Chroogloeocystis siderophila 5.2 s.c.1: one gene and its partner. The protein of the gene in region 2 interacts with the protein of the main gene of each other region in a pairwise test. Links are inferred from orthologs where the notes say so. Each region holds a gene or a part of one and is shown on either strand. Other genes may lie near its edges.

Evidence for each region. Proteins that work in one complex are often made in the same cells at the same time.
Region 1: the proteins of NIES1031_RS11520 (region 2) and NIES1031_RS08605 interact in binary tests that used the Escherichia coli proteins (3 or more experiments, as listed by UniProt). The link is inferred for Chroogloeocystis siderophila 5.2 s.c.1 from one-to-one orthologs.

The regions. Positions count from the first base shown.
Region 1 is NZ_MRCC01000006.1:104,266-107,954, forward strand. The notes cover bases 849-3,673. They hold NIES1031_RS08605 (FtsW/RodA/SpoVE family cell cycle protein), read right to left. Parts: upstream 2,932-3,673; coding sequence 1,765-2,931; downstream 849-1,764. Other genes in these bases: NIES1031_RS08595 (cytochrome c biogenesis protein), read right to left, coding at 849-942; NIES1031_RS08600 (cytochrome c biogenesis protein CcdA), read right to left, coding at 961-1,701; NIES1031_RS08610 (phycobilisome linker polypeptide), read right to left, coding at 3,079-3,282; apcB (allophycocyanin subunit beta), read right to left, coding at 3,593-3,673. Also shown: more of NIES1031_RS08595, read right to left, coding at 1-848; more of apcB, read right to left, coding at 3,674-3,689.
Region 2 is NZ_MRCC01000008.1:145,574-150,114, forward strand. The notes cover bases 792-3,659. They hold NIES1031_RS11520 (peptidoglycan D,D-transpeptidase FtsI family protein), read right to left. Parts: upstream 3,217-3,659; coding sequence 1,366-3,216; downstream 792-1,365. Other genes in these bases: NIES1031_RS11515 (thioredoxin domain-containing protein), read right to left, coding at 792-1,266; NIES1031_RS11525 (hypothetical protein), read right to left, coding at 3,435-3,659. Outside these bases: more of NIES1031_RS11515, read right to left, coding at 1-791; more of NIES1031_RS11525, read right to left, coding at 3,660-3,968; NIES1031_RS24345 (hypothetical protein), read left to right, coding at 4,394-4,541. UniProt on the Escherichia coli protein: Essential cell division protein that catalyzes cross-linking of the peptidoglycan cell wall at the division septum. Required for localization of FtsN.

The DNA of each region.
Region 1 (3,689 bases), on a different replicon or contig from region 2:
TTGACCATTCGTATTCAACCGTGCCATTGGTAGTTGTAAGATTGGACTTTTATTCAGCCGAATGCGAATCGCCGCAATTCCCCAATCAGTTTGATAAAACGTTACACCGCGATAGCGTAGCGGTTCATTGACAAAGATCTTTTTATGCTTAACTTCTTGCCCTTGATCGTCAATGACAGACAAATCTGAATAAAACTGATCGATACCGCCCGTAGGTGTGTAGTCAATCCAAAATCGATTGACCCGTACCGACCAATCTTGAGGAATTTGTGGTGCTGCCCAGGGTCCTGCATCAACTATATTTTGGACTTTGAAACTATCCCCACTCGCAACCATTTCTTGCGCCATAAAGCCTGTCATCGCACCCCAAATTGCGCCTACAAGAATCAATATCATGCTGGCATGAACGACGATAGGTCCAACACGTCCCACAAGACCTCGGCTAGCGTAAAGCGCATCTCCTTCGCGAAAAACTTGATAGCGTTTTTCTATTAAAGGCACTAAGTTATCGACTGTAGCGTGGCTGAACTCTGCACTCAACGCAAACTTACGAAACTGGTGCGGCTGTTTATAAAATTTCCAAGTTCGCGAAAACCATTTCAGCGCAGGTAATTGACGTCTAAATGTACAAGCCGTTAAGCTTGAACCGAACAAAATCAGCAGTGCTAAAAACCACCAAGTACGGTAGACATGATCTAGCCCTAAGCTTAGCAGGACTTTCCAGCTAAGAAAGCCAAATAACGCAGGCTCTTCGGGATAGTTTGCTTGGTAGAATGCGACTGATTGTCCTTGCTCGATAACAGTACCAGAGATACTAAAAACTGCGATCGCCAACAGCAAAATAATTGCCAAGCGCAAGTCTGTTAATACTGGTAAAAACTCACGCCGAAAAAAGCGCCGCAGCGATAACCACAAATTTAACTTGGCAGAATCTAATGACATTGACTTAAATTTAAATATTTAAATACTTCCTAAGGGAATGCGCGACAATAGTGAGAAGACACCAAAACCAACAAGTAACGCTCCACTCACTGGTGTAATCCAACCTGACCAGCGGCGCAATTCTAACAATTTTTTGATTGTAGCCGTAAAAGTTCCTGCCAAGATTAAAGGCACGACATAGCCAACGGTATAAGCAAGAAGTAACGTTGCACCAAGAATTAAATCTTGCGTTGTCGCAACCCAAGCAAGTAATGTTGCTAGAACAGGTGTGCTACAAGGCGATGCAACAACACCAAACGTCAAACCAATGAGGTAAGAACGAATTCCTTGGGGTAAATCTTGCGAAATCCATTCTAACCCACCAACCGATGGTAACTGTAAGGGTAACGCCTCAAGTAGATTCAGCCCCATTAAAATCGCCACGATACTAACGATAAGGGGTAGCCCGATGCCTACTTGTCCGTAAACTTGTCCTAAGAATGCGGCGGTGATGCCTAAAGTTGCTAAGGTTGTTGCTAAACCTAATGCAAACCAAGTAGACATCCGCATTGCGTGCCAGCGGTTTTCGGCTTCATAGCCACCAATATAACCCACTGTAATCGGTAGCATGGAAAGCATACACGGTGTCAAGCTAGTTAACAAACCAGCCGTAAAAATTACACCAACACTCAACCAGCCAAGATGTGTCAGTTGGTCAGAGACGAGCGTATTCGCAAATTGTTCAAGTTCATACAACCGAGTTTGCCAAAGTTCGAGCATGGAGCAGATGTATTGAAAGGCTGATTCTGCTTCAATTTTAACTTAGTAATGCCTGACCGAGCTTCAGCGCCCTTTACGGTTGGTACTTCCTGGTAAGATGACAACGTTGGCATCCGCGTTTTCTCTAGCAACACGGATCAGTAATCCGGCGATCGCCAAGCTTGCAATCACTGAATTACTTCCATAGCTAATAAAGGGAAGTGGTAAACCTGTTGTGGGTAAAACTCCAGTCGCAACCCCAATGTTTAGCATTGACTGTCCTACCAAAAAAATCATTGCCCCAACTGCAACTAATCTGTGGACTGGATGCCAGGCCTTGAGTGCTACGATTAACGCCAGTGTCGCATACATAAGTAATAACACCAGCATTAATACACCACCAACAAACCCAAATTCTTCGGCAAAAACGGCAAAAATAAAGTCAGTATCTTGAATTGGCAAATAATGTAATTTTTGTTGCGATAGTCCAAACCCCGCTCCCCACGTTCCGCCTGAACCTACAGCAAGCAAACTTTGAATTAACTGATAACCAGTGTCTGCTGGATCGCTCCAAGGATTCTGGAAAGACGTAATTCGCTTAAGTTGGTATGGATTATAACTAACACTGATAACTGCTGCTAAGATACCTAGTAAAGCTGTTCCTGCCAAGTGAAGATAAGGTAAACCTGCGGCTAGTGCTATTAACCATAACGCCATGCCACAGAGCGCGGTTGTACTTAAATTAGGTTGAAGAAGAATTCCTGCTAAAATCAGCGCAAACACTGCTAACCAAAACAAACGCGCTTGCCAGCGAACTCTCTCCCATTGCCCGAAAAGACGAGCGCTTTGTAAAATTAAGAACGGCTTAATTAACTCAGACGGTTGAATCAGAATTCCCCCAATTGACAGCCAGCGCTTAACATTTAAAATTTCTTCTCCTCTAAACAGTGTTAAAAAAATTAATCCTAAAAGAAGTAATACACTCCAATGCGCAATGCCAAGTACAAGGCGTAACGGTGTATGAACAAGAACGTTAAATGCTACTAAACCAATAGCCATTCCTACCAGTTGGCGCTTGACGAAATAAAGCCCATCATTTTGTTCTACAGCAGCAACGGGATAGGATGCAGAAAATAAAATAATTAGTCCGATGCACAACCACAGCAATGTTAGCCAGCGCAACAGGCGGGCTTCGTTAGCCCATCCAACCACAGATTTGTCAAAGAAAGGAATTAGTTGACGGATCTGCACGGCAGTTAATTTGAGATTATGACATTAGGAGTATAGCTGCTATTTCAATAATGCGATCGCCCTGTTTTTAAGAATTATCAAGCGAACTCAAATCAAATAACGAGAGACCTTAAAGACCTCTCGCCTAAATCGAAAATATTAGAACAATTACAGCAATCCTGTATTGACTCCTGGCTTTCCTGTTGCTAGTTCCACCTTTACAATCTTGCCACCCATTTTCATAATTCTTTGCTGTTCCCGAAACCAGTTGTCATAAGGAACGAGCTTGGTGAAATATGTATTTTGCAATTCCCGCTGTGTTCTAATTCGAGTTTGACTAGGAACACATGCAGTGACTTTAAACATCCGCATTGACTGAGTTTCTCCTTGACTATTGAATTTGAAAATTTCTGATTTCAAGTGGCTTAAGGGCAACAAACTACCACAGTTACCCTATTTTCCCATGTGTTTACGCAATTTTTTAATAACTGAACAATTTTGGTTAATTGCTCAAAGGCTGGAAGTCAAGCGTCAATACCAAACCTTTAACACTTATTGCCTCTCTCTGAAGCTTTGAATAAGCGATTAAAACGTCTTAGCACTCACGATCAACTTCCAGACCTCAATTTAAGGAGAGTTACCTTAAAGCTTTAGCTGCTACCTTGCTTGTGTAGACGAGCAATTAGCTTAAGCCAGAACAGATGTAGTCGAAATAAACACCCATTTCTTTACCAGCATCAGGACCAACTAAGCTAGCAGTGACTTCTTTCATTGCTTGA
Region 2 (4,541 bases):
CCCCGACCAATTTTGAGTTTTTGCTTCTTGGTTATTTCTGGCAGGCGGAAAGACATCTAATGATTCTGGTGTGGCACCGTAGCGAACAGTAAACAGTTTAGACAACGCCTGTTCTACGATGCCACTCAACGAACTTGGGTGTCGTCGCTGCAAAACGTTGCGTCCTTCAAAATTGCCTTGTGAGGTGACAGTAAATTGTTGCTCAAGCGCAGATAATTCTTCTGATGAGAGAATTTGCTGCAATTCGCTGTAACTCCAAACGTAGAAAGCTCCCTCTTCTGGCTCACCTTCGTAGGGGCTGGTAAAACTATCCGCATCTTGTGCGGCATAGAAGTAACCTTCAGGAGCCGTCATTTCGCGTTTGAGCCATTGAACTGTTAAAGCGATCGCGCGTTCGATTACCGGCTCTTGAACGCCGTTACTCCACAAATTCGCGAGATACTCAACAATTTGACCATTGTCGTAAAGCATCTTTTCAAAATGCGGTACAGTCCACGTCGGGTCAACAGTATAGCGATGAAATCCCCCTGCAACATGGTCATAAATACCGCCCAATGCTAAATCTAAGCCTCGTTGTTGACACACTTGCGGAATATCGTAGCGCCAGGCGGAATAGTTAAACCGAGTGCCGCGTAGCGCTAACTCAGCATAGGGAATCATGGGAAACTGCGTACCGTAATCGTGCGGCGTAATCACACCTGTATTGGTTTCGATGCCTTTTTTGAGCAAGTCTTCGTCTGACTGCTGCGTTTTAGGCAATACTGCACTTTGTTGAATTGCTTCCAAAATTGCGGCTTTACGTGCAAGCAAGTCTTGTTTTTCGGTGTCGTAGTAGCGGCGAATCGCTTGTAGTACTTGTAGAAAGCCTGGACGTCCGTAGCGTGGTTCAACCGGAAAATAAGTCCCGCCATAAAAAGGGACTAAATCATCAGGAGCAATAAAAATATTTAAAGGCCAACCGCCTTGACCTACCATCATCTGCAAGGCTTGCATATAGATACTATCAAGGTCAGGGCGTTCTTCGCGGTCTACCTTGATCGGGAGGAAGTGAGCATTCATATAGTCGGCGATCGCCAAATCTGAAAATGCTTCTCCTTCCATGACCGTACACCAGTGGCAACTCGAATAGCCTATCGAGAGAAAAATTGGTTTGTTTTGTGCTTTTGCTGTTGCCAAGGCTTCATCACACCAAGTCCACCAGTCAATCGGATTTTCTGCGTGTTTGCGCAAGTAAAGGCTTTGAGCTTGGGCAAGGCGGTTAGTCATAGCGTCTAGTGCATTTGCTATCTACTGCTTAGTCTAGCGGACAGCGATCAAAGGGGTGAGGGGTGAGAGAACGTTATATGTAATTTCTCCTCTGCTCCTCTACTCTTTGGGTATAGGCTGACTTGGGGGAATTCGTTCAATCGAAATGAGCGATTCCATTACGGACTTCACGATCGGCGCTGCGACGGTTGAGCCATATGCAATTCCTTTTGGTTCATCGACAACGGCTAAGACGACGTAACGAGGGGATTCAATGGGCAACATCCCAACAAAACTTGTAATGACTGCACCGCGCTGATAGCCACGACCACCGATGTTTGCTTTTTGTGCTGTACCTGTTTTGCCACCAATGCGGTATCCTGGCACTTGTGAAGCTTTGCCGCTCCCCTCAAGAACAACGGCTTCTAGCATTTTGACAACCGTCTGAGCTGTTTGTGGCGAGAAGATTGCTTTGGGTTGTGGTAAATTAGGTTGTTGTAGCCGACCTTGGTTATCTATCAACCCGCGTACAACATGAGGTGTAACGAGCTTGCCACCATTAGCTAAAGCTGCGTGGAGTTGCACCAGCTGAATGGGTGTTAATGAAAATCCTTGACCAAACGAAGCCGTTGCGGGTTCAATCGGGGAAGAAACAAATTTTGCTTGATTTTTTAGCTGACCTCGTGCTTCAAATGGGAGATCGATGCCTACGGTTTTTCCCAAGCCCAGCTTTTGCAGCCAATTATAATACACGTCGGGTTTAAGGCGTTGCATCACTTGTACCATGCCGACATTGCTGGAGTGCTGTAAAATGCCGGTAATCGATAGGGCAAGATTGTCTTCTTTTTCAGCATTGCGAATCGACCAACCACCCACTTTGATGACATCGGGATCGGGGAAAACATCGTCGGGTTTAATGACTTTTTCTTCGAGCGCGATCGCGATGTTTATTGGCTTAAAGGTGGAGCCTGGTTCATAAAGATCCGCGAGTAACCAATTTCTAAAAGCGTGGGGTTCAAAGTTGAAATACTCATTAGGATTGTAAGAAGGCTCAGCAACCAAACTTAGGATCGAACCATCGTGGGCGTCCATCACAATCACGCCACCACGCTTGGCATTGAACTTTTGCATTTGTTCGCGCAAGGCGATGCGCGTCGTGCGTTGCAGTCGAGTATCGATTGTGAGTTGCAGTTTCGTTTCATCGCGATGGACAAAGTTTTCTGGAACGCGATCGCTTAATAACACTCCTTTACCATCTTTGCGCAGCTTATAGGATTCTGCTGAACGTTCGAGTAACTTTTGCTGACTATACTCTACTCCTGCTTGGCCGCGATGGTCGCGATCAACGTAGCCAACAACGTCAGCAGCAACCTTTTCTTGAGGATACAACCGCGAGGACTCTTGAACCAAGTCTAAGCCATTTGCCTTCAGTTTTTTGAGCTTATCTGCAACTTCTTCGGACAAAGCTGACGCGACTCGAATCCCTCGATTGCGATCGTTGTTGTAGCCATCCGTCAACAAAGTAACGAGGTCACTTGTTGGGCGATCTAGCATTGCCGCAACTTTTTTAGCGACACTTTCTGCTTCTAAAACATTCTTAAATAATCGAGGATGCACGTACAGCGTGTACACCTGACGATCAATCGCTAACACGTTATCGTTGCGGTCAACGACTTGACGGCGCGGTACAAAGGGGCGTATGTAGGTTGTCTGTTGCTGTTGCGCTCTTCTTAACAAAGTTGAGGAATGCACAACTTGGAGATGATACAAGTTCCCCGCTAGCACTAAACCACCAGCCAGCAATACACCCCACACCAAGAGCAATCGAAAATACGGTACTGAAGAACGTTTTAGCTGTTGGCTCAGCGGCTTCTTGCGTTTTTGCCGAATTGATTGGCGCGGTGTGTCCATAGTTGCGACTCTACGACGCTTGTGGTCAAAGCTAGAGCCAGGAGGAACTGAAGTAGGCATAGGGCAAGTTTTAAGTTATCAATTATACTTAAGTCGATGAGATTAGGGTAAACACAATATTAATAGGACTTACGCAAAATTACGAAACACGAACCACATTCCCCGTAGAGGTTGCCAAAGGCTAGGAACTAAAGAATAAGCGTTTCAGCGAGTGCTTACGTAAGTTCTAAATTAAGACAAACTTTTTGATGTGCTAGGCACTCGTTGTTTACTTATCCTTAATAGCCTACAGGAGTCGTGTTATGAGAACTGTTGCGAGTCATCGAAGTTGCAGAAATAATTGATTTCACGGGGCGTTGCGGTGCTGGTTTCAAGAAAATTGCCTGTGTGGGATCGGCAGGAAGTAAACCTGTTTCAGGTTGCTCTGCTTGCTGCGCCATTTTATTTTTCAACACTTCAATTGCTGTCGTCAGCTGTCGTTCTTGACGTTGAAGATTTTCTCGCTTCTCGTATGATTGATACCACTTTCGCTGCGAATAAATTGTTCCACTATAAAGTGCTAGCACTGTCGCGATCAAGATAAAAAGCACTACAGTAGAACTGCGTTGCAAAACGCTGAGGCGAATTAACCATAGAGGTTTTCTGGCACTGGGCAAAATCGGCACGCTAGTAGGATGGCGAGTTGTCATTCCTTGTGGGAAATTCCCAGTCGGTCGCACTCGATCAGGAACACTTGTACGTGTGACAGATGTTGATTTCAAAGCGTTTGTCCGCTGGTGGTTGGTTACACTCGATTTATAAGCAGCACGCATAAAATTTATTGTTGAGTGAAAGCTAGTTGGGTATTAAGAGCGCTAGCTACTAAAAGCTGCAAGTCGCCTTCATCGTATCATTTAGATAAACTTTCTTTACGTTCTAGAATTTCCTCCGCTAAAAGGTCAACGGAGTAGCGACAAACATCTATTGCTCAGAGTATCTACTATGATTGCTACCTCGTCGGGCTAGAGTTTGTTTGGTAGTTCGCATATGTCAACCCAAACTATCAATAAACGAGATAGCCTTAAAGTAGCACCTGTTGAAAACCTCTGTCTTAAGAAAGAAGACGACATATCACTGAAGTGATAGAGTATCAACCTAATACAGTCAAAATCGCACTTTTGTAAAAAAAGTCAACAAATGCGGTATCGTAATCAACGAGCAGATTATTATTTTTGCCGCAATTGGTGAAAGAGGAGTTATGAACAAAAAAATCCTTGGTTTTGCTTTATTTCTAGGCTTGCTCACCACTCTGGGAGCATGTGATACGACTGGCACCGGAGGTGGCACAGACCCTGGAGCTAGCCCGCCAGTATCTCCCGCAGAGCCTGGCGTAAGTCCAGCACCAT